Regions from separate parts of the Dietzia sp. B19 genome, predicted to be linked through region 1. Evidence: predicted binding sites of a transcription regulator. Region 1 holds the regulator's gene; each other region holds the start of a gene.

Evidence for each region. The regulator LexA, encoded in region 1, represses DNA repair genes until DNA is damaged. The targets are predictions, from matches to a motif close to CGAACANNTGTTCG.
Region 2: G6020_RS10435 (HNH endonuclease signature motif containing protein) is a predicted target of LexA. The motif match lies at 6,006-6,019, and genes of this name have one in related genera.
Region 3: G6020_RS00255 (HNH endonuclease signature motif containing protein) is a predicted target of LexA. The motif match lies at 4,146-4,159, and genes of this name have one in related genera.

The regions. Positions count from the first base shown of each region.
Region 1 covers NZ_JAALED010000275.1:1,105-8,491, forward strand. The annotation lists gene hrpA (ATP-dependent RNA helicase HrpA) at 1-3,607, shown strand, start outside; gene nrdR (transcriptional regulator NrdR) at 3,666-4,121, opposite strand; gene lexA (transcriptional repressor LexA) at 4,828-5,496, shown strand; gene hflX (GTPase HflX) at 5,536-6,984, opposite strand; gene dapF (diaminopimelate epimerase) at 6,999-7,387, opposite strand, start outside.
Region 2 covers NZ_JAALED010000350.1:1,613-8,999, reverse strand. The annotation lists partial or broken gene G6020_RS17080 (AI-2E family transporter) at 1-202, opposite strand, end outside; gene G6020_RS10450 (catalase) at 417-2,669, shown strand; gene G6020_RS10445 (polyketide cyclase) at 2,795-3,373, shown strand; gene G6020_RS10440 (alpha/beta fold hydrolase) at 3,474-4,298, shown strand; gene G6020_RS10435 (HNH endonuclease signature motif containing protein) at 4,376-5,965, opposite strand; gene G6020_RS10430 (MFS transporter) at 6,075-7,387, opposite strand, start outside.
Region 3 covers NZ_JAALED010000006.1:10,000-17,386, forward strand. The annotation lists gene G6020_RS00245 (cytochrome P450) at 138-1,382, shown strand; gene G6020_RS00250 (alpha/beta hydrolase) at 1,512-2,552, shown strand; gene G6020_RS00255 (HNH endonuclease signature motif containing protein) at 2,573-4,117, opposite strand; gene G6020_RS00260 (TIGR03619 family F420-dependent LLM class oxidoreductase) at 4,379-5,284, opposite strand; gene G6020_RS00265 (nuclear transport factor 2 family protein) at 5,287-5,805, opposite strand; gene G6020_RS00270 (thiolase domain-containing protein) at 5,802-7,016, opposite strand; partial or broken gene G6020_RS00275 (lipid-transfer protein) at 7,013-7,387, opposite strand, start outside.

The DNA.
Region 1 (7,387 bases):
GAAGACCACCCAGATCCCCAAGATCTGTCTGGAACTCGGCCGCGGCGTGCGCGGGATGATCGGCCACACCCAGCCCCGCAGGCTGGCGGCCCGGTCCGTCGCCGAGCGCATCGCCGAGGAACTGGGGGTGGAGACCGGCCGGCTGGTGGGGTCGGCCGTGCGCTTCGACGACCGTACCGGTGCCGACACCGCGGTCAAACTGATGACCGACGGGATACTGCTCGCCGAGATCCGACGGGACAGGCTGCTGCGCGCCTACGACACGATCATCATCGACGAGGCCCACGAACGCAGCCTCAACATCGACTTCCTGCTCGGCTACCTCCGGCAGATCCTGCCCCGGCGGCCGGACCTCAAACTCATCATCACCTCCGCCACGATCGACCCCGACCGCTTCGCCCGCCACTTCGCGGATCCGGCGGGCCATCCCGCCCCTGTCATCGAGGTCTCCGGTCGCACCTTCCCCGTGGAGATCCGGTACCGGCCGCTCCAGGTCGACCACGCGGACCGGACCATCGACCTCGACCCCCTGGACGCGCTCGCCGATGCGGTCGGCGAGCTCCTGGCCGAGGGTGACGGCGACGTACTCGTCTTCCTCTCCGGCGAACGCGAGATCCGCGACGCCGAGGAGGTGCTCCGGGGGCGGAAATTCAAGAGCACCGAGATCTTTCCGCTCTTCGCCCGACTCACCTCCGCCGAGCAGCAACGGGCCTTCCGTCAGCATTCGACCCGGCGCGTGGTCCTGTCGACCAACATCGCGGAGACCTCGGTGACGGTCCCGGGGATCCGCTACGTCGTGGACACCGGCCTCGCCCGGATCTCCCGCTATTCGACCCGCACCAAGGTCCAGAGGCTGCCGATCGAGCCGATCTCGCAGGCCTCCGCCGCACAGCGCGCCGGCCGCTGCGGCCGCGTCGCCGACGGCATCTGCATCCGTCTGTACTCGGAGGACGACTTCGACTCCCGGCCGGAGTTCACCGACCCGGAGATCCTGCGCACCAACCTGGCGTCGGTCATCCTGTCGATGGCCGATCTCGACCTGGGAGCCGTGGACGACTTCCCGTTCGTCGAACCACCCGACCGCAAGGCCGTCCGAGACGGCATGACGTTGCTCACCGAGCTCGGGGCGCTCCGGACCGACGACGACGAACGCCCGCACCTGGCCAGGGTGGGCCGCGACATGGCGTCCCTCCCCCTCGACCCGCGCCTGGCCCGGATGGTCGTGGAGGGCCACCGAAACGGCGCCCTGGGGGATGTCCTGGTCGTGGTCGCGGCCCTGACCGTGCAGGATGTCCGCGAGAGGCCCGCCGAGGAGCGCGACAAGGCGGACCAGCTCCACCGGCGCTTCGCCGACAAGTCCTCCGACTTCCTGGGCTACCTCAACCTGTGGCGCTACCTCACCGAACAGCGGCGCGAGCTCTCCGGCAGCGCGTTCCGGAAAATGTGCAAGGCCGAGTACCTGCACTGGTTGCGGATCCGCGAGTGGCAGGACCTCACCGCCCAGTTGACCAGCATGTGCCGCGAGCGGGGCTGGCATCCACCGTCCGGTCACGCCGCGGAGGACGACCTCCACAAGGCGATCCTCTCCGGACTGCTCACCAACGTCGGGATGAAGGACGAGGACACCAGGGAGTTCCGCGGCACCCGCGGTATCCGCTTCCAGGTGTTCCCCGGTTCCGATCTCGCCCGCAAGCCGCCGCGATGGATCATGGCCTCCGAGTTGGTCGAGACCTCCAGACTGTGGGCCCGGGACGTCGCGCGCATCGATCCGGTGTGGATCGAACAACTCGGGGGGCATCTCGTCCGCACCCAGTACTCAGAGCCGCACTGGTCCGACGCCCAGGGCGCGGCGATGGCCTACGAGAAGGTGCTGCTCCTGGGGCTGCCCGTGGTCGAGGCGCGTCGCATCCTCCTCTCCAGGGTCGACGCACCGCTCGCGCGGGAGATGCTCGTCCGGCACGGGATCGTCGAGGGACGATGGACCACCCGCATCCCGGTGATCATGGAGAACGCCGTGGCCGTGGAACAGGCGCGGGAGCTGGAGACCCGCAGTAGACGCCGCGACCTCGTCATCGACGACGACACCCTGGTCGGGTTCTACCTCGAGCGGCTCCCCGAGGACATCACCTCCGGCCGCCACCTGGAATCGTGGTGGCGTAAGCAGGGCCGGGAGGACCCGGATCGTCTGCGTCTTCGCCCCGAGCAGATCCGCACGTCGGACACCGCCCCGGCCGCCTCCGAGTTCCCGCCGATCTGGCGCCAGGGCGAGCGGGACTTCGAGCTCAGATACTCGTTCGACCCGGGGGTCGACTCCGACGGCATCACCGTGCGGGTCCCTCTCCCCCAGCTGTCCTCGGTCGCGACGTCCGGCTTCGAGTGGCTCGTCCCCGGCCTGCGCGAGGAGCTGTACACGGAGATGCTCCGGACGCTCCCCAAGTACCTGAGGCGTCTGTGTTCCCCGCCCGCCGAGTACGCGGCACTGCTGGCCGGTGACCTCGCCCCGCGGTCGGCACCGCTCCCCGTGGCGCTCGCCGCCGCGCTCTCGGCCCGCATAGGCACGACCGTCGAGCCCCGCGAGTTCCACCCGGAACAGCTCCCCGACCATCTCCGCATGCGTTTCGAGGTGGTCGACGGTGACGAGGTCGTCGCGGCCGGTACGGACCTGGGAGCACTACGCAGTCGGTTGGTGGACAAGGTCCGTGCCACGCTCAACTCCAGACTCGTCCCCGATGACGGACCTCATCGGGCGTGGACCGCGGACACGATCGGGGACCTGTCGCCCTCGATCACCGGCACGGTCGACGGTGTGGAGGTGACGGTCTACCCGGCCCTGCAGGTCCGCCCCGACGGCATCCACCGGATCGCCTGCGCCACAGAGACGGAACGTCGAGCCGCGCAGACGACAGCGGTACTGACCCTGATCTCAGCGGACCTGATCTCGGCGGCATCGATAGTCCGGGGTCGTCCGGTCGAGCAACGCCTCGCGCTCACCCAGTATCCCCACGAGGGTGCCGATGGACTGGTCTCGGACGCGGCGCTGGCGGCGTGCGGGCGGCTGATCGCCGGACGCAGAGGAGAGCCGGTACTCACCGTGCACGACTTCGACGAGGTGCGCGCGCGCGCCCGATCCGAGGCGCCGGCCGCCATCACGGCCTCGATCTCCGCCGCCCTTCCGGCGTTGGTCGCCGCGCAGTCGGTCTCCGCCCGGCTGGACCAGGTACCACGCGACCTCGCGGACGACGTCAGGCCCGCTCTGGACTTCCTCGTGGGAAAGGGATTCCTCGCCCGACACCCGGCGGAGGTCCTCCCGCAACTGGAACGCCACGTGAGGGCGATCGACCTCAGGCTGGACCTCGCGGAGAAGTCACCGTCGAGGTACCGGGAGCTCGCCGCCCGGTTGGAGAAGTCGGAGGCCACTGTCGCGGAGGCGACGGCGGCGCTCCGCCGACGACCGGGTGGGGCGCGGGCAGCCCGGGATCTCCGGTGGATGTTGGCCGAATACCGTGTCGGCCTCTTCGCGCAGTCTCTGGGTACCGCGCGCCCGGTCTCCGCCGAGAGGATCGAGAAGGCGGTCGCCGCCGCGCTCTCCCGGCGGAACGCGCGTTGAGCCCTCACACCGCCCGTACACAGGAGCCGATCCCGGTGCGACGCGGAGACGACCGGGACTAGTGAGCAGCGTGCCGTTCGCGAAGGGCGATGATCTCGCTCTCGAAATCCGCAGCGGAACTGAATTGTTTGTACACGGAGGCGAATCGCAGATACGCGACCTCGTCCAGATCTTGTAGAGGCCCCAGGATCGCCAGCCCGATCTCGTGAGCGGGGACCTCTGAGGCGCCGCCGGCCCGGACAGCGTCTTCGACCTGCTGCGCGAGCCGCCGGAGCGCGTCCTCGTCGACCGACCTCCCCTGGCACGCGCGTCGCACACCGCGGACCACTTTGTCGCGGCTGAAACGCTCCGTCACACCGTTGCGCTTGAGGACGGTCAACAACGGGGTCTCGAGGGTGGTGAACCGGTGTCCGCAGTCGGGGCACTCGCGTCGACGCCGGATCGCCTGCCCTTCGTCGACCGACCGCGAGTCGATCACCCGTGAGTCCTCGTGGTGACATATGGGGCAGTACATTCCAGCTTCGCCATTCGTCGACCTGGTCCGAACCGCTCCGCCGGCCGGAGCCGACGGCGGTGCGGGGGCGACGGGCCGCCGTCCCGGGTCCATTCTAGGAGGCGATACCGTGGGTCACGCGTAGGCGGGCCCGCCCAGGAGTGCCAATGCGAGCAGCATCAGGATTCCGAAGACGATTCCACAGGCCACCAGAGCCCACGTCGGCACATCGTCCACCACCGGCGCACTCGACCTCGCCTCGCTACCGCATGCCCTGACCCTTTCCGCGGACGCGGGGCGGACGAGCACTCGCCGTCCGGGCGCCACCGACCGCGTGGCCGTCTGGCGCCCCCGGTCGAGCGTGCGGATGACGGGACGGGCCCCGGCATCAGGGCGGGGACGCACCCTGGACGAAACGGGCCGGTCGTGATCGGTCACGCAGACCTCCGTCCAGGGCACGGAGGGACGCGATCGTGGCTGCATCTCCATAACGGTCATGAGAACTCCCAACTCGATACGGTGTGCGAACCTCATTCGCACGCCCGTGTGCCTTGGTGTGCACATCTGTTCGAACCCGAACCTGCCTAGAGTTGTATCACGCGGGTCCGACAGAGTCGACATTCGTGGCGACATTTCTTCGAACACCTGTGTGGCGCTCACGTCCGACGGGCAGTAGGGTGTACACAGATAGCGACGTCGAACACCCATTCGCCGAAGGGACCCCCACATGCCCAAGCCCGACTTCGAGGCCCTGACGACCCGCCAGAAGAGCGTTCTGTTGCACATCCACGACACGGTCAAGGACCGGGGCTATCCCCCGAGCATCCGAGAGATCGGTGACGCCGTCGGTCTGCAGTCGACCTCCTCGGTGGCCCACCAGTTGCGGACGTTGGAGAAGAAGGGCTTCCTGACCCGTGATCCGCACAAGCCGCGGGCGGTCGACGTCCACGGCGTCCCGGGGCAGCGGTCCCGAGGTCGTCGCGCGCCCGTCCAGGAGGAGACGCGTCCCAGCGGGGCCGTGGAACCCGTCTACGTCCCTGTCCTGGGGCGGATCGCGGCCGGCGGTCCGATCCTCGCCGAGCAGGCGGTGGAGGAGGTCTTCCCCCTCCCCTCCGACCTGGTGGGTTCCGGGGACCTGTTCATGCTCAGAGTGGTCGGCGAGTCGATGATCGACGCCGCGATCTGTGACGGGGACTACGTGGTGGTGCGCCGTCAGAACGTCGCGGACAACGGCGAGATCGTGGCGGCGATGATCGACGGGGAGGCCACGGTCAAGACTTTCCGCCGGGATTCGAGCGGGGTGTGGCTCCTGCCCCACAACCCGTCGTTCAGTCCGATTCCCGGGGAGCACGCGACGATCCTCGGAAAGGTCGTCACGGTCTTCCGCAAGCTCTGAACCGGCCGGAACCGGGTGTCGCCTGATCCGTCGACGGGGTCAGGCGACACCGTCACGGGATCCGGGGACCCGATACTCCCCGAGCTCTCCGGCCACGGAGGCCGGAAGCCGGACCACGATCCTCGTGCCGTCCTTCGTGTGATCCTCGTCCACCACGGCGCCCTCCGCGTGGACACGGGAGACCACATCACCCCGGGTGAACGGGATCTCGAGTGTGACCTCCGTGTCCCCGGAGGCGACCACCCGCATTATTCGGTCGAGGAGCTCGTCGAACCCCTCACCCGTCGCCGCCGAGACGAAGACCGCGTCCGGCAGGGCGTGGTGCAGTTCCGTCAACACCACCGGGTCAGCGACGTCGACCTTGTTGATCACCACGAGTTCGCGGGGCCTCTCGGCCTTCTGCTCTTCCACGACGTCGTTGATGACGGTGCGGACGGCCTCGATCTGGCGCAGGGGGAAGGCGTCCGATCCGTCGACCACGTGCAGGAGCAGCTCGGAGTCCACGACCTCCTCCAACGTCGAGCGGAACGCCTCGACGAGCTGGGTCGGGAGGTGTCGGACGAATCCGACCGTATCTGTGAAGACCACTACCCGCCCGTCGGGGAGCTCGGACCGCCGTGTGGTGGGGTCCAGCGTGGCGAACAGTGCGTTCTGGACCAGTACGCCCGCACCGGTCAAGCGGTTGAGCAGGCTCGACTTCCCGGCGTTGGTGTACCCGGCGATCGCGATCGACGGCACCGGGGTGGCGCGACGGCGATGCCGCTTGGTGTCCCGGGCCTGCTTCATGCCCTTGATCTCACGGCGCAGTCTCGCCGTGCGCTCCCGGATTCGGCGGCGGTCCGTCTCGATCTTGGTCTCACCGGGACCACGGAGTCCGACGCCTCCGTTGCTGCCCGCCCGGCCACCCGCCTGCCGGGAGAGTGCCTCACCCCAGCCACGCAGTCGCGGGAGCATGTACTCCATCTGCGCCAAGGACACCTGGGCCTTACCCTCACGGCTGGTCGCGTGTTGGGCGAAGATGTCGAGGATCAGCGCGGTGCGGTCGATCACCTTGACGTTGACGACCTTCTCGAGCGCGATGAGCTGACCCGGCGTGAGCTCGCCGTCGCAGATCACCGTGTCCGCCCCCGTCGCGGTGATCACGTCCTTCAGGGTCTTGGCCTTCCCCGAACCGATGTAGGTGGCGGGGTCCGGCTTGTCGCGGCGCTGGATCAGCGCGTCGCAGACCTCGGAGCCTGCGGTCTCGGCGAGCTGTGCCAACTCGGCCATCGCGGCCTCCGCCTGGGCGGCGGTGCCCTCGGTCCAGACCCCGACCAGCACGACCCGCTCGAGGCGGAGTTGGCGGTACTCGGCGTCGTTGACGTCCTGGAGTTCGGTCGACAACCCGACGACCCGGCGCAGCGAGGAGCGCTCCTCGAGCTGGAATTCTCCGACCGAAGGGTCATGGTCTCGTGTGGCCCGGTCAGGGGCGGTGTCATCGATAGTCATTCACCGGCATCATCTCACAATTCCGGTCGGGACGCCTCCGTGCGGCGCGCGGGTAGCGGTCGCCGGTACCGCCCCTCGGCGACGATCACGGACGGCCCCGTCAGAGTGGAACCCACGCCGGTCAGGGCCACCGCGACCTCTCCCCCGGGAACGGACACCACCACGTCACCGGTGGCCTGTCCGGCGTCGGCGAGGGCCGCGACGGCCGTGGCGACGATTCCGGTGCCGCAGGACATCGTCTCCCCGGATCCTCGCTCGTGGACGCGCATCGACACCCGACCGTCGGTGAGCGGGGTGGCGATCTCCACGTTGACGCCGGCGGGGAAGAAGCCGGTGTCGAACTCGGGCGCCTCGTGCACCGGCAGTTCGCGCAACCCGTCGGCCCCCAGGCCCGGGACCACGC
Region 2 (7,387 bases), on a different contig from region 1:
GCCGGAGCATGGCGGCGAGCAACACCGCGATGGCGAGCGGCGCCAGGATCACCGACAATCGGCCGATGGCCTGGCCGAGGATCCACCCGCCCCCGGCGATCAGGAGCAGGCAGGCCGCCCAGGCCGCCGCCAGGACCACCGGATACGGGAGATGGGATCGGGGGATCGCGGCCGTGCCGGCGTCCTCACCGTGGGTCGTCATGGGAACACCCTAGGCGCGCTGACCTCAGACGACGTCGACTTCGCGCAGCATGAGGACACGCCGCCGGGAACGGGACCCGCACGCCGCGGGACCGGGTGGCCGAGCGCCGGAGCGTACTCCTGCTCCGACCCCTTTGCGACTGGTTGCGAAGTCCGCGCCGAGTGGGAGAGTCGGCACGACCCGTGAACTCACACGCAACCCTCGGAGGAGTCACATGTCCGACAAGAAGTCCGCCGCATCCAAGACGGCCGGCGCCGCGGCCAAGAAGGTCGCCGACGCCGCCGGCAGACTCGCCGACGAGGTCATCGGCGGCGGAGACGTCGTGCCCGGCGTCCCGGCGCCAAAGCCCCCGTCACTCGAGGAGCCGACCGACCCCACCGGCCCGCTTCCCCCCAAGCCTGACCAGAAGGGCCCGACGCCGTTCAGCCCCACCGGTGCGGAGTCCTCTGACACCGAGGACGCCGCCCGCCAGCAGGGCGAGTTCCTCACCACCGCGCAGGGGGCGCGGCTCTCTGAGACGGACCACTCCCAGAAGGCCGGCCGCCGCGGCCCGACCCTCCTGCAGGATCACCACCTGCGGGAGAAGATCACCCACTTCGACCACGAGCGGATCCCGGAGCGCGTGGTCCACGCCCGCGGCGCCGGTGCTCACGGTGTCTTCGAGGCCAACGGGGCGGCGGCGAGCGTGTGCCGCGCCGGGTTGTTCGCGGAGGGCAAGCAGACCGAGGTCTTTGTCCGCTTCTCCACCGTCCTCGGGTCGCGCGGGTCTGCCGACAGCGTCCGCGATACCCGCGGGTTCGCCACCAAGTTCTACTCCGAGGAGGGGACCTGGGACCTGGTCGGCAACAACATCCCCGTGTTCTTCATCCAGGACGCCATCAAGTTCCCGGACGTCATCCACGCGGGCAAGCCGCACCCGGACCGCGAGATCCCGCAGGCCCAGAGCGCACACGATACGTTCTGGGACTTCGTCTCACTCCACACCGAGGGTCAGGCGCACGCGATGTGGAACATGTCCGACCGCGGCATCCCCCGCTCCTACCGGATGATGGAGGGCTTCGGCGTCCACACGTTCCGGCTGATCAACGCGGCCGGCGAGACCAACCTGGTCAAGTTCCACTGGAAGCCCCACCTCGGCGTGCACTCGCTGGTGTGGGAGGAGGCCCAGATCGCGGCCGGTATGGATCCGGACCTGCACCGAAGGGACCTGGCCGACGCCATCGAGGCGGGCGCGTTCCCCAAATGGGACCTGGGCATCCAGGTGTTCCCGGACACGGTGGATGAGAACGGTGTCAGCGAGATGTTCCACGGCATTGATCTGCTCGACCCCACCAAGATCGTCCCGGAGGAGCTCGCGCCGGTTCAGGTGATCGGCACCATGACGCTCAACGCCAACCCCAAGAACTACTTCGCGGAGACGGAGCAGATCGCGTTCCACCCGGGCCACCTCGTGCCCGGGATCGACGTGACCAACGACCCGCTCCTCCAGGGCCGGCTGTTCTCCTACCTCGACACCCAGATCTCGCGGCTGGGTGGACCGAACTTCGGGCAGCTGCCGATCAACCGCCCGCACGCCCCGGTCAACGACATGCTGCGGGACGGTATGCACCAGACCGCCGACCACGTGGGGGTCGCGCCGTACAAGCCCAACAGCCTCGACGGCGGGTGCCCGTTCCTGGCCGGCGCCGACGACGGTGCCCTGGTCGAGGTGGCGCAGCACATCGCCGACGCGCAGGTGCTCCGGGACGCGTCGGCCACCTTCGACGACCACTACTCGCAGGCGACCCTGTTCTACAACAGCATGACCGAGGTCGAGAAGGAGCACATCGCCGGCGCGTACACCTTCGAGCTGGGCAAGTGCTACGAGGAGAACATCAAGATCCGCCAGGTCGAGCAGCTGGCCCGGATCGACCACGACCTCGCCGTCACCGTCGCCACCGGTCTCGGTCTACCCGCGCCCGCCAAGGTCCCGGTGGCCGAGGTCGTCACCAGCCCCGCTCTGTCCCAGATCGGCCGCGAGTGGCCCTCCGACGGTCGCCTCATCGGGATCCTCGTCACCGAGGCCTCCGACGTCGCCGCGGTCAAGGCGCTGGAGCAGGCTGTATTCGACGACGACATGGTCCCGCTGGTCATCGCCCCGACCGGCGGCCGACTGGGCGAAGGGGAACCGGACGCGACCGTCACCGTGTCCCGGACGTACCAGACCCAGCGCTCGATCGAGTTCGACGCCCTCGTCGTGGTGGACCTCCCCGCCCACCCGAGGACGGACGTGCTGATCAGCGAGATGTTCCGCCACAAGAAGGCGATCGCCTCGCTCGCGCCCGTCGACCAGTTCGTCGACTTCGGGCTCACCGCCGACACCCCCGGTGTCGTGGTGGTGGACGAGGCGGCGGGAGTCCTGCCCGCGCTCAAGCCGCTGCTGGCGACCCACCGTGCGTGGGACCGGCCGGATCCCGCACGGATCTGATCGCGGCACGGATCTGAGTGCGGCACGGATGTGAGGGCGGCACGGATCTGAAGGCGGCACGGATGTGAGGCCGGAGCGGTGCTGATGGCATCGCCGCGCTGATACCCGGGGGTAGCGTCAACGGCATGACGGACAGCGAATCGACCAGCTCGTCCGGGGCCGACGACGCCGCCCCCGGGACACGCCTCGAGGCCAGGCGGGTCATCGCGGCGCCGGCGGACCGGGTGTTCGCCGTGCTCTGCGACCCCGACGGTCACGTGGCCATCGACTCCTCGGGGATGCTCCAGTCGGCCGAGGGCTCGACGGTCACGGCCTCGGGCGACCGGTTCGTCGTGCACATGGATCGGGAATCGCTCGGCGACTACGACCTCGGCCGGTACGACGTGACCGTCATCATCACCCGGTTCCTGCCGGGTGAGGAGATCGCCTGGACCATCGACGGCCAGATCAAGCCGCCGATCGGTCACACCTACGGGTATCGCCTGACGCAGCTCGGCAGCGGGACCGCGGACGGAGGCGGAGGCGGAGGCAGCGCCGGGGACCTCGACGGGCCACTGACGGAGGTCGTGAGCTACTACGACTGGTCCGACGCCCATCCCAAGTGGCGCGATTCCGGCATCCTGCCGGTGCTGGACGCGTCCGCACTCAAAGCGACCCTGGGCATCCTCGAGCGGGCCGTCCGGAGAGGATACGTCCGTGGCTGATCCGACCGTCCCAGGCCAGACTCCGCCGAGTTCTGAATCGCTGGGTTCCGAGCCGCTGAGCTCTGAATCGCTGGGTTCCGAGCCGCCGCGGTCCGCGGAGATCACGTTCTCCCGCGGCCGCCTCCGTTTCCGGGCCATCGACTCCGGCCCGGCCGACGGCGAGGTCGTAGTGCTCCTCCACGGATTCCCGCAGCGCACGAGCAGCTGGGACGCGGTGGCGCCCCTCCTCCACGCGGCCGGGTTCCGCACGCTGGTCCTGGACCAGCGTGGCTACTGCTCCACCGCCCGCCCCAGGGGTCGGCGGGCATATCGACTGTCCGAGTTGGTGGGCGACGTCCTCGCCCTGCTCGACAGCGCGAACCTGCCCGCCGCCCACGTCGTCGGCCACGACTGGGGCGCGGCCGTGGCGTGGGGTGTGGCCGCCGCGCATCCCGACCGGGTCCGGTCGCTCACCGCGGTGTCGGTGCCCCACCTGGCGGCCTTCCGCCGCGCGATGATCGTCTCCGACCAGCTGCTGCGCTCCTGGTACATCGGGTTCTTCCAGTTGCCGCGGGTTCCCGAGCGGGTGCTCACTTCGGACGGAGGCCCGGCGGAACGCGCTCTCGCCACGATGGGCATGACGCCGGAGATGATCGCCCGCTACCGCAGCGAGATGGTCGCCGACGGCGCCGTGCCCGGTGGACTGGGGTGGTACCGCGCGCTGCCCTTCGCCTCACCCGGGAAGGCGACCGCCCGTGTCCGCGTGCCCACGACCTTCGTCTGGAGCGATCACGACCCGGCACTCGGCCGCGGTGGCGCCGAGCGGACCGCCCACTACGTGGACGCCGACTACCGCTTCGTGGAGATGTCCGGTGCGAGCCACTGGATACCCGAGGAACGCCCAGCTGAGCTCGCCGAGGAGATCATCGCCCGCGCGCAGAGTTGAGCCGGCGGCAGAACCAATAGCAGAGAGAGCGCCCGGGGCGCGGGGTCCGGGATCCGGGATCTGGGGTCCGGCCCCCGTCAGAACGGGGGCGGGTCGTCGTCGTGATCGCCGCGCCGCCTGCTGCGCTCGGGGCCATCTTCGGAGCTGGCGCCCGGCGACCTCCCGGGTGGCCGGTTGGGACGCGGGGACACCGGGGCGGTCACGAACCCGCGGGCCCGCGCCAGCGGGCCTGTAGGAGTTGTGGTCAGGACATGTCTGCCGAATCGGATCTTGATCCGCCCGCCGTCGAGGTACTCATAGTGGGCGTCGGAGAAGGTCTTGTACCGGTGATGCCGCCGACACATGCACATCAGGTTCTTCTCGATGGTCAGCCCGCCACTCGAGGGATCGGAGTGGTTGAAGGGGACAATATGATCTATGTCGCAGGATTCCGCCGGCACCGCGCAACCGGGATGCCGACAGGTCCCGTCTCTCATTCGGACCCGTCGCGCCAGGTCTGGAGGAATCCGATGGCGATAGGCGCTCTCACCGCCATCGTGGGTTCCGGGTCGAGTGTCCACGAGCTCGAAGGTCGCGCCCTTCGCGGACTCGAGCAGACGGGTCAGGGTCTCGAGCGCTGCTTCTCCCGTTCTGGCGAACTCCAGTTGAGGCGCTCCGACTCCGTTGGCGATCACGGTCACACGCGGACGCAGTAGCGGCGAGACGTTCACCGGTGCGTGCACGGGGTCGTCCGCTCCATCGGCACCCCGCTGCCCCGCCTCAGCAGCAGCAGCAGCAGGGGCACCATCACCGGCCCCGCTGCCGGCGGCCTCGCCCGTGCGCGCGCCGTTTCCCTCGCCCCGAGCCGCGTCCGAGCCGCGGGCTGAAGCCGGCGTCGGGTCCGCAGATCCTGCGGCGGATGTGCCGCGATACCCGCCGTCGGGGTCCACAACGACATGGTCACCGGTGGCCATCGCCACCAACGCGTCGGCGCGCCGCTGCGCGAGGGTGCGGCGGTCACCCGGCGCCGCTTTTCCCGCGAAGGCGTCGATTCGCTCCGCGAGAACCGCCCCCGCAGCTGCGGGCAGACGGGCTGTCATGGTGCACATCCCGCGGTCTTCTCTGCGAAATCGCACGCCCCGACCGAAGGCGGCGTCACGGCGGCGCTCGGCCTCGCCCTCCGGGTCGATCTTCGCGACGACGTTGTCCGCGTGCCGGGAGATCGTCCTCCGGTTGGGCCGCTCCCCCCTATGGAGTCGCTTGAGATAGTCCTCGACGACAGCGGCCTGTACCTCGTGGCTGAGGGAGGGGTCCACGTCCCTGATCCGGTTACACAGCAGCATCGCGATGCGCTCGCATAACAGCCCCGATTCCATCGCATCCAGAACCGCGGGGGCCCAGGCGTGCACGTCCACGGCCAACCCGACCACGTCACTCGCCCGCGAGTACGTCACACCGGTCGTGGCGACCAGAGACTGGCAGGTGTGATCGATGGGGTCGAGCCTGGACCAGTCAGGCTCCCCCGGGCCCATCTCCTGCAGTCGCGCCTCGAGCTGCCGTTCGTGGTGCTCGACGAGGGCATGGACACCCCGGCATCTCGCGGCGGCCGCGCGATTCTCGGCGAACAGCACCTCTGAGGCGAGGAGTTCGGCGGCCACGCCATCGGCCGCACTGCCACTGCAGATCATCGCTACTCCTCGCCTGAATCGCTCCTGTGTTCGATTATATCGAACACATATGCGGATCAGGTAACGATCCTGCAACGCCTCGGGGGGGTGCGTCCCGAGGTGCCGTGGGTCAGTCCTCCGTCTCCCACGGGGGCGGGATCATGGCGGCGACCGCGGCAGCCGCCAGAGCGACCCCGCACCCGAGCAACAGGCCCACGCGGAAACCGGTCTCGGTGGGCACGAACAACCCCCCGAAGTCCACGGACATCTGCGTGAGGATCACCCCGAGTACCGCCGCGGCCGTGGTGGTGCCGATCGACCGCATGAGGGTGTTGACGCTGTTGGCGGACCCCATCTCGGAGTGCGGCACCGACGACATGATGAGGGCGGGCATGGCACCGTAGGCCAGACCCACGCCGGAGCTGGTGATGACGGCCGCGATCATGACGCCCCACGTCGAGCCCATGAGGAACATGGCGGAGGCGTACCCCGATGCGATGACCAGCGATCCCAGGATGAGCGTGGGCTTGGGACCCCGTGTGGTGATGAGTCGTCCGCTGATCGGGGAGACGGCCATCATGGCCAACCCGCCGGGCGCGATCCACAGCCCCATGGCGACCATCGACTGCCCCAGCCCGTGGCCGGTGGCCACCGGGAGCTGGAGTATCTGGGGGATGACGAGCAGCTGCGCGTACAGACCCATGCCCACGAGGATCGAGGCGATGTTGGTCAACAGGACCGGTCGGCGGGCCGCCACCCTCAGGTCGATGAGCGGGGACGGGTGACGCAGCACCCACCAGCCCCACACGGGAAACGCGACGGCAGCCAGCGCGAACAGCCCGAGGGTCAACGCCGAGAGCCAGCCCCAGTCCGCGCCCTTCGACACCGCCAGCAGGAGCGAGATCAGACCCACCGCGAGTCCCACGGCTCCGATCGGGTCCAGGGTCCCGTCGGGTTTGGCGGCCGGGAGCGACCGGATACGCAGGGCCATCATGACGATGATCCCCACGCCGAGCACCGCCGTACCCCAGAACATCCACTGCCAGGAGCCGTATTGGGCCAGCGCCGCGGCTGCCGGGAGCCCGAGCGCACCACCGACCCCCAACGAGGAGCTCATGAGGGCGATCGCCGGGCCGAGTCGCGCGGCGGGCAGCACCTCGCGCATCGTCGCGATGCCGATAGGGATCACGCCGATCCCCACGCCCTGGAGCGCACGCCCGATGAGCATCGGCCACAGCGAAGTGGACAGTGCGCACAGGACGGACCCGATGACCATCACCGCGGTGACGCCGATCAGGACGTTCTTCTTGGGATAGAGGTCGCCGAGGCGGCCCATCATCGGGCCGGCCACCGCTCCGGCGAGCAGGGTCACCGTGACGACCCACGCGGCGTTGGTCGCCGAGGTGCCGAGGATGGCGGGCAGCATCCCCAGCAGCGGGATCA
Region 3 (7,387 bases), on a different contig from region 1:
AAAGCCTGGCCGGGTGTGAACGTGTTCTAGTATGGTGCGTGGAACGTGTTCTAGATTACAGCCCGGGGGAGGGGAACGCAGTATCCCGGGACTGTGGGGGGCACCTGACGCAATCCGACGCGGCCAAGGAGTACCAAGTGCAGCCAGTCACCATTCCCGAGGGGTTCGACTTCACGGACCCGGAGCTCTACGAGAAGCGCCTCCCGCACCCGGAGTGGGAACACCTCCGGCGGACCGAACCGATCTGGTGGTGTGCGAACGAGCCCGGCGCCGATGGTTTTGACGACGACGGCTACTGGGTCGTCACCAAGCATGAGGACGTCAAGGAGATCTCCCGGCGCACGAACGAGGTCTTCTCGACCTGGGAGAACACCGCCATCCCGCGCTTCGCGCCGGGCACGGAGCGCGAGATCGTCGAGCTGACCCGCCTGCTGTTCATCAACCAGGACGGCGACGAGCACAAGAAGTACCGCCGCATCATCTCCAAGGGCTTCACCCCGCGCAATATCGAGAAGATGCGCGAGAACTTGAAGGAGAAGGCCCGGGAGATCGTCGAGACCGCCGGCGCAAAGGGCACTGGCGACTTCATCATCGACGTGGCCTCCGAGCTGCCACTGCAGGCGATCGCCGAGCTCATCGGTATCCCGATGGAGGACCGCCACCAGATCTTCGAGTGGTCCAACCAGATGACCAGCTACGACGTCCCCGGCAAGGTCGAGGAGTCGCAGATGGCCAACGCGATGGTCCTCAACTACGCCCAGGAGCTCGCCGCCAAGCGCGAGGTCGATCCACGCGACGACCTGGTGACCAAGCTGGTCCAGGCAGACCTCGACGGCGAGCAGCTCACCGCGGACGAGTTCGGTTGGTTCGTGGTCCTGCTCGCGGTGGCCGGAAACGAGACCACCCGCAACGCCACAACCCACGGCATGATCGCCTTCCTGAACAACCCGGAGCAGTGGGAGCTGTTCAAGTCTGAGCGCCCGGAGACCGCGTACGACGAGATCCTCCGATGGGCCTCGCCGATCTCCTCGTTCCAGCGCACCGCCACCGAGGACGTGGAGATCGGGGGAGTCACCATGAAGAAGGGCGACCGCGCCGCGATCATGTACGGTTCCGCGAACTTCGACGAGGACGTGTTCGAGGACCCGTTCACGTTCAATATCCTGCGCGATCCGAACCCGCACCTGACGTTCGGCGGCAACGGCCCCCACTACTGCATCGGCGCCAACCTGGCGAAGCTCCAGATCGAGCTCATTTTCAACGCGATCGCCGACCACATGCCGGACATCACCGCACTCGGCGACCCGGTCCGCCTCCGTTCCGGATGGCTCAACGCCATCCAGGACTTCAAGGTCGACTTCAAGTGCCCGGTCCGCGCCTGATCGGCTGATCAGTCCAGGTCTGACCACGGCCCCGGCCCTCCGCGCCCGCGGGGCGCCGGGGCCGTCGTCGTGATCGCGGGCTTTGCCAGAACGCGCTGAACCCACGAGAGAACCAGGCAGGGTGACACCATGATCGACCCACGAATACTCGACGACTCCTTCCTCGAGCACCGCCAGGTCGAGCGCGACGGCGTCAGGCTTCACTACGTTGCCGCCGAACCCCGCGTCTCGGACGGCTCCCCCGACGGCCCCGGCACGATCGTGCTGGTCCACGGCTTTCCGCACTTCTGGTTCACCTGGCACCGGATGATCCCCGTTCTCGTGGAGGCCGGCTGGCGGGTCATCGCGCCGGACCTGCGGGGGATGGGCGGCTCCGATGCCCCGGCCGACGTCGAGGCCTACGCGCCCCGGGAAGTGGTCGACGACCTGATCGCGGTGATCGACGACGCGCTCCCGCGCCCCGAGAAGGTGGTCCTGGTGGGCTTCGACTTCGGTGCGGGCGTCGTCTACGACACGTGCCATCTCGAGCCGGACCGGGTGCGCGCGGTGATCGGGATGGAGAACCCCTTCATGGGCACCGCGGGATCGATCTCTCCCCTGGAGGGCTCGGCGATGATCGCCGAGAAGCACTTCCTGCACCTGCACTACTTCGCGCAACCCGGGGTCGCGGAGGCCGACATCGCGGGCCACGAGCGCGATTTCCTCACCCGCGTGTTCTGGGCACTGTCCGCTGACTACCACTACCTGGACGTCTGGCAGCACCCGCCGGGATCGACCTACATGGACGCGCTTCCGGAGTCGCCACAGCTGCCGTGGAGATGGCTGTCTGTGGAGGAGATGGACGTGTACGACGCCGAGTACTCGCGCACCGGGCTCGCGGGGCCACTGCAGTGGTACCGCGCGATGGACGTGTCATGGCGCGCCCGCAAGGAGTTCGAGCGCCAGACCAACCCGGTGCCGTACTACTTCCTCTACTCCGAGCACGACCCGGACCTCGAGGGGTTCCACGGTCGCGAGCCGCTGACGAAACTCGGCCGCTACCACGACGACGTCCGCCAGATCCGCAGCGTTCCGCGCGCCGGCCATCTCATGCACCTGGAGGCCAGCGAGGACACGCACCGCGAGCTGCTCGAGTGTCTCGCCGACATCACGGACGCCATCCCGAAGTAGCCGCGGGTTATCGCCATTGGTCAGAACGGTGGCGGTGGCTCGAAGTCCGGCTGGGGTAGCGGTGTCTCGTAGCGGGCAGCGATGTTGGCTTCTCGCTCGGTGGCAAGATCTTTCTCGCGTCTGTGACCGTAAGTGGCCTGTGGTTTCGGGCTGAGCCACGGACGCCGTCGCGGGTGGGGCGGTGGGTCAGGCGGGGGATCGGTCTCGGTGGCGACATCTCGACGCCATCGAGCCAACGGCCCTGCGGGGTCGGTGGTGATGATGTGACCGGTGTTGGTGGTGACGGTGAGTGTTCCCTCCCGGTCCAGGCGGTACCTCCAGCCATGGAAGGTTTTGAACCGGTGGTGCTGCCGGCACAGACACATGAGGTTGGCTTCCACGCTCAGCCCGCCATTGCTGGGGTCGGAGTGATTGAAGGGGCGGCAATGGTCGATGTCGCAGTGGTCCGCGGGAACCGAACAACCGGGATGGCGGCAGGTGCCGTCGCGCAGGCGGATACGGCGGTCCAGTTCCGGACTGAGGCGGTAGCGGCGGGCATGGGAGGCCGAGTCGGCTGCCCCTGGCGCGGGGTCGGGGACAACGATTGTGGCGCCGACGCTGCGGGATAGCAGTGCGATGAGGGCTTCGATGGTGGCGGGGCCTCCCCTGGGGAGATAGACCTCGGGTTCGCCGTCCGGGCTAAGGGGCGCGAGCACCGTGATGTTCGGCCGGATCGACGCCATGAGTGACCCGGTCGAGCCAGCCTCGCCCGCCGCCGCCGCCGCCGCCGCCGCCGGAGTCGAGGCCGGAGACGTAGAGCTGTCGGCCGGGCCGAGGAGTGCGTTGACCAGCGCGTCCGCCCTGAGCGGCCCCATACCTGCGCCGCCGGGGTTTCTCCGTTTGTGCTCCCGCGCGATCTCGTTGAGGGCCTCGGAGATGGCCAGGGCGTCGGGGGCGGAGAGGCGGGCGTTCAGATCTGCCATCCCGTCTTCGCTGCGGCGCAACCGAACGTTCCGTTCGGCGAACGCCCGCGCACGGCGCAACAGCACGCCCTCGGGATCGTATTCGCGGATGATCCGGTCGGTCTCATTGAGGATCGCGTCGCGTCCGGGCCGTCGACCCGAGTCGATAGCATCCAGCAGCCAGTCAACGACTGCGCGTTGAACCCTCTCGAGGGCGGACACGTCGACCGTCCGCAAGTGACGGGCGAGCATCTCGGCGGTGTGCTCATCTATACGGCCTGTCTCCATGGCTTCGAGCAGCGAGGGAAATCGCACGGAGAGGTCATTTGCGAGAGCGATCAACTTCTTGGCGCGGTGGTGATGGACGCCGTACGCGGCGACGATCTCGGCGCACGCGATCTGGAGTGGGTCGATGATCGCGTACGACGGCTCCTCGTCGAGGCCCGGGCCGTAGCCTGCGGCGATCGCGCGGTCGAGTTGTTCGTCATCGCACAGCTCAAACAACTTCCGGCATGCCCGAAGTCTCGCGGCCGCGGCCCGGTTCTCCGCGTAGAGCGCGTCGAGCGCCGCGAGAGTGAGCGCCCGTACCTGTGGGCCAGCCTTCTGCACTGGTGCTGCCGGCATGCTTCCGCCCCCTCCGCAGCCGCTTGATCGGTCGTGTGTTCGAATAGATGAACAGTAGCAACCGGGTCCGACACGATAGTGAATAGCGCCTCTAGCTGCGAAAACCCGATGACGGAAGCGGGCGTGGACGTCCCTAAGTAGAGCGTGGCGGGGGAGGGTGGGGGACGACGACGAGGCCCGCCCCGCGGATCGCGCGGGACGGGCCTCGTGTTGAGAATTCGGCCGGGCAACCGGCGCGGGCGGGGCGAGAACGGCGAGCAGTCAGCCCTGGAGGCCGTACTTCTGACCGAAGTTCGCGATCGACTCGATCTTCTGCTCGGCTGAGCAATCGAAGCCGTGGCCCTCGACCATCCACGGCATCACGATGATGTCCGTGACGCCGGCCTCGGCGAGCTCGGTGAAGCCGCGCGTGCCGAACTTGTCCAGGCAGACCACCTGGATGGCGAACGGCTTGCCGTCACCGCGGTCGGCGAGGGAGCGGCCGTCGGCCTCGAGCAGTTCGCCGAGACGCTTGACGGTGGTGACGATCTCGTCGAACTCCATCATGGCGCTCGTCCAGCCCTGGCCGACGCGCGCGGCCCGCTTCAGCGCGATCTCCGTGTGGCCGCCCACATAGAAAGGCACCTGCTCGGACGGGGCCGGGGTGAAGATGAGCTCGTCGAAGTCGAAGTGCTTGCCGTGGAAGTCGAACCACTCGCCCTCCATTCCGCGGCGCATGATCTCCAGCGACTCGTCGACGCGCTTGCCGCGACCGGAGAACGGGGCGCCACACCACTCGAACTCGTTGGGGTCCCAGCCGATGCCCACGCCCAGGTCCAGCCGGTTGCCGGTCAGCAGGGCGACGGACGCCACCTGCCTCGTGAGCAGCAGTGGGTTGCGCGGCCCGACCTTGAGCACCTGCGGGGAGAACCGGATGGTCGAGGTGGCCCCGCCCATGGCGGCGCAGGCGATCAGGGGCTCGACCCACTGGGTCTCCTCGTCCCACATGCGCGAACCGTCAGGCGTATACGGATAGTCCTTGTCCTGCCGACGCGGGTGGAACAGGGAGTCGGGCAGCACGACGCGGTCGAATCCGGCAGCCTCGGCGCCGCGGGCGATCTCGATGTACTGGTCTACGGGGGAGAAGGAGACCGGGACGGAGAACTCGACATCTACTACTCGGTTCATGGTTACCTGCCCTTTCCGGTGGCGCCGGCGATGGCGGTCCTGTCGTCGTCGGTGAGTGGCCGCAGTCCCGAGGCCATGGCCACGTCCTGCTCCCAGAAGGCGCGAAGGGACACCAGACGGCCGTCGGGATCGACGCGGTAGTCCACGGCGATATCGATCTCCATGATGTTCTCGCCCATATGAGTGCGCATGGCGCCGATGCAGAGTAGTTCATCGCCCGCGGCGATCCCGCGGTCGAAGCGGAACTCGATGTGGTCCGGTGCGGCCACGGCTTTCTCCCAGAACTCCAGTAGCCGCTGTGTGCCGGTGTGGCCGATGCCCTCGGCGTCGAACATCGACGGTCCCACGGGATCCTCGATGGTGCCCTCGGGGGACCAGCCGGCGATCCAGGCATCGCGGTCGCCGGCGTTGGTCGCGGCCCACGAGCGGCGCGCGGCGGCGTAGGCGGGACTCGCCAACGCGGCGTCGCTCATCTCCAGGGGCCGATACTGGCCCGTCTCGTCCAGGTAAGGATTGCTCATCGCTTGCGCTCCGTTCCGACGACCCACATCGAGAAGTACTGTGAACCGCCACCGTAGGCGTGCCCGAGGGCCTTGCGGGCGCCGGGGATCTGGTGCTGGTCGGCCCGGTTCATGACCTGGCGCGCGGCCTCGGCGAAGCGGAGCATGCCGGAGGCGCCGATCGGGTTGGAGCACAGCACGCCACCGGACGGGTTGACGGGCAGGGAGCCGTCGCGCGCGGTGGCGCCGGACTCGACCATCTTCCAGCCCTCGCCGCGGGCCGCGAACCCGAGGCTCTCCAGCCACATGGGCTCGAACCAGGAGAACGGCACGTAGATCTCGGCGGCGTCGATCTCTTCGGCCGGGTTGGTGATCCCGGCCTCGGCCCACAGGGCGGCGGCCGCGTCGCGGCTGGCCTGCGGGTTGGCGTAGTCGCGGCCGGCGAAGGTGCCGGGCTCGGTGCGTAGGGCGGTGGCGTGGATCCAGGCGACGTGGCGGCCGGCGGACTCCACCGCCTCGGCGGCCTCGGTGTCGCCGATCACGATGGCGCACGCGCCGTCGGAGGACGGGCAGGTCTCGTCGAACCGGATGGGGTCCCACAGCATCTGCCCTTCGAGCACCTTGTCCACGGTGATGTCGGGCTGCTTGAGATGCGCGTGCGGGTTGATCGCGCCGTTGATCCGGTCCTTGACCGCGACCATCGCGCCCACGTGCTCGGGGGCTCCGGTGTCGCGGATGTAGGAGCGCACGTGCGGGGCGAAGTAGCCGCCGGCCCCGGCACCGACGGGTGCGGTGAAGGGCACGGGCAGGCTCAGTGCCCACATGGCGTTGGACTCGGACTGCTTCTCCCAGGCCACGGCCAGTACCCGGCGGTATCGGCCGGACTGGACGTGCGAGGCGGCCACCACGGCCGTAGAGCCACCGACGGAGCCGGCGGTGTGTACGCGAAGCAACGGTTTACCCACGGCGCCGAGGGCATCGGCCATCATCAGTTCGGGCATCATGACGCCCTCGAACAGGTCTGGGGCCTTACCCACGACGATGGCGTCGATGTCGTCCCAGCCCACCCCGGCGTCGGTCATGGCGGCGTCGATCGCCTCGCGGCAGAGTCCGGCCATGGAGACGTCCGTGCGGCGGGAGACGTGGTGGGTCTGGCCGGTGCCGAGCACGGCGGCGGGAAGCCCCGAGCTGTGGGAGCCGACATCAGTGGAGCCGGTGCTGTGGGCGCTCATGCGGTGCGTCCTTCCATGAGGCAGATGAGGTTCTGCTGCAGCAGGTGGCCGCTGGTGGCGTGGGCGAGAGCCCGCTCGGAGCGGCCCTCCCAGATGCTGTTGGCGGCGTAGCCGATGCGCTCCAGCCCGGCGGAGAACAACGGGTCGGCGACCAGTGATCCGCCGGACGGGGTTACGGACACGCGGTCGGAGATCCCGAGGGCTGACCGCAGGAGCAGCTCCTGGTGCGTGTACTGGGTGTGCAGTTCGGCGACGGTCACGCCGCCCAGGTCGGGACGGTCCCCGGAGGCTCCGGTCGCGCGCACTGCGGCGGCGCGGGTCGACGGGGAGTCGGTGAGGTCGCGGGCGCCGAACTCGGCGGAGTCCATGAT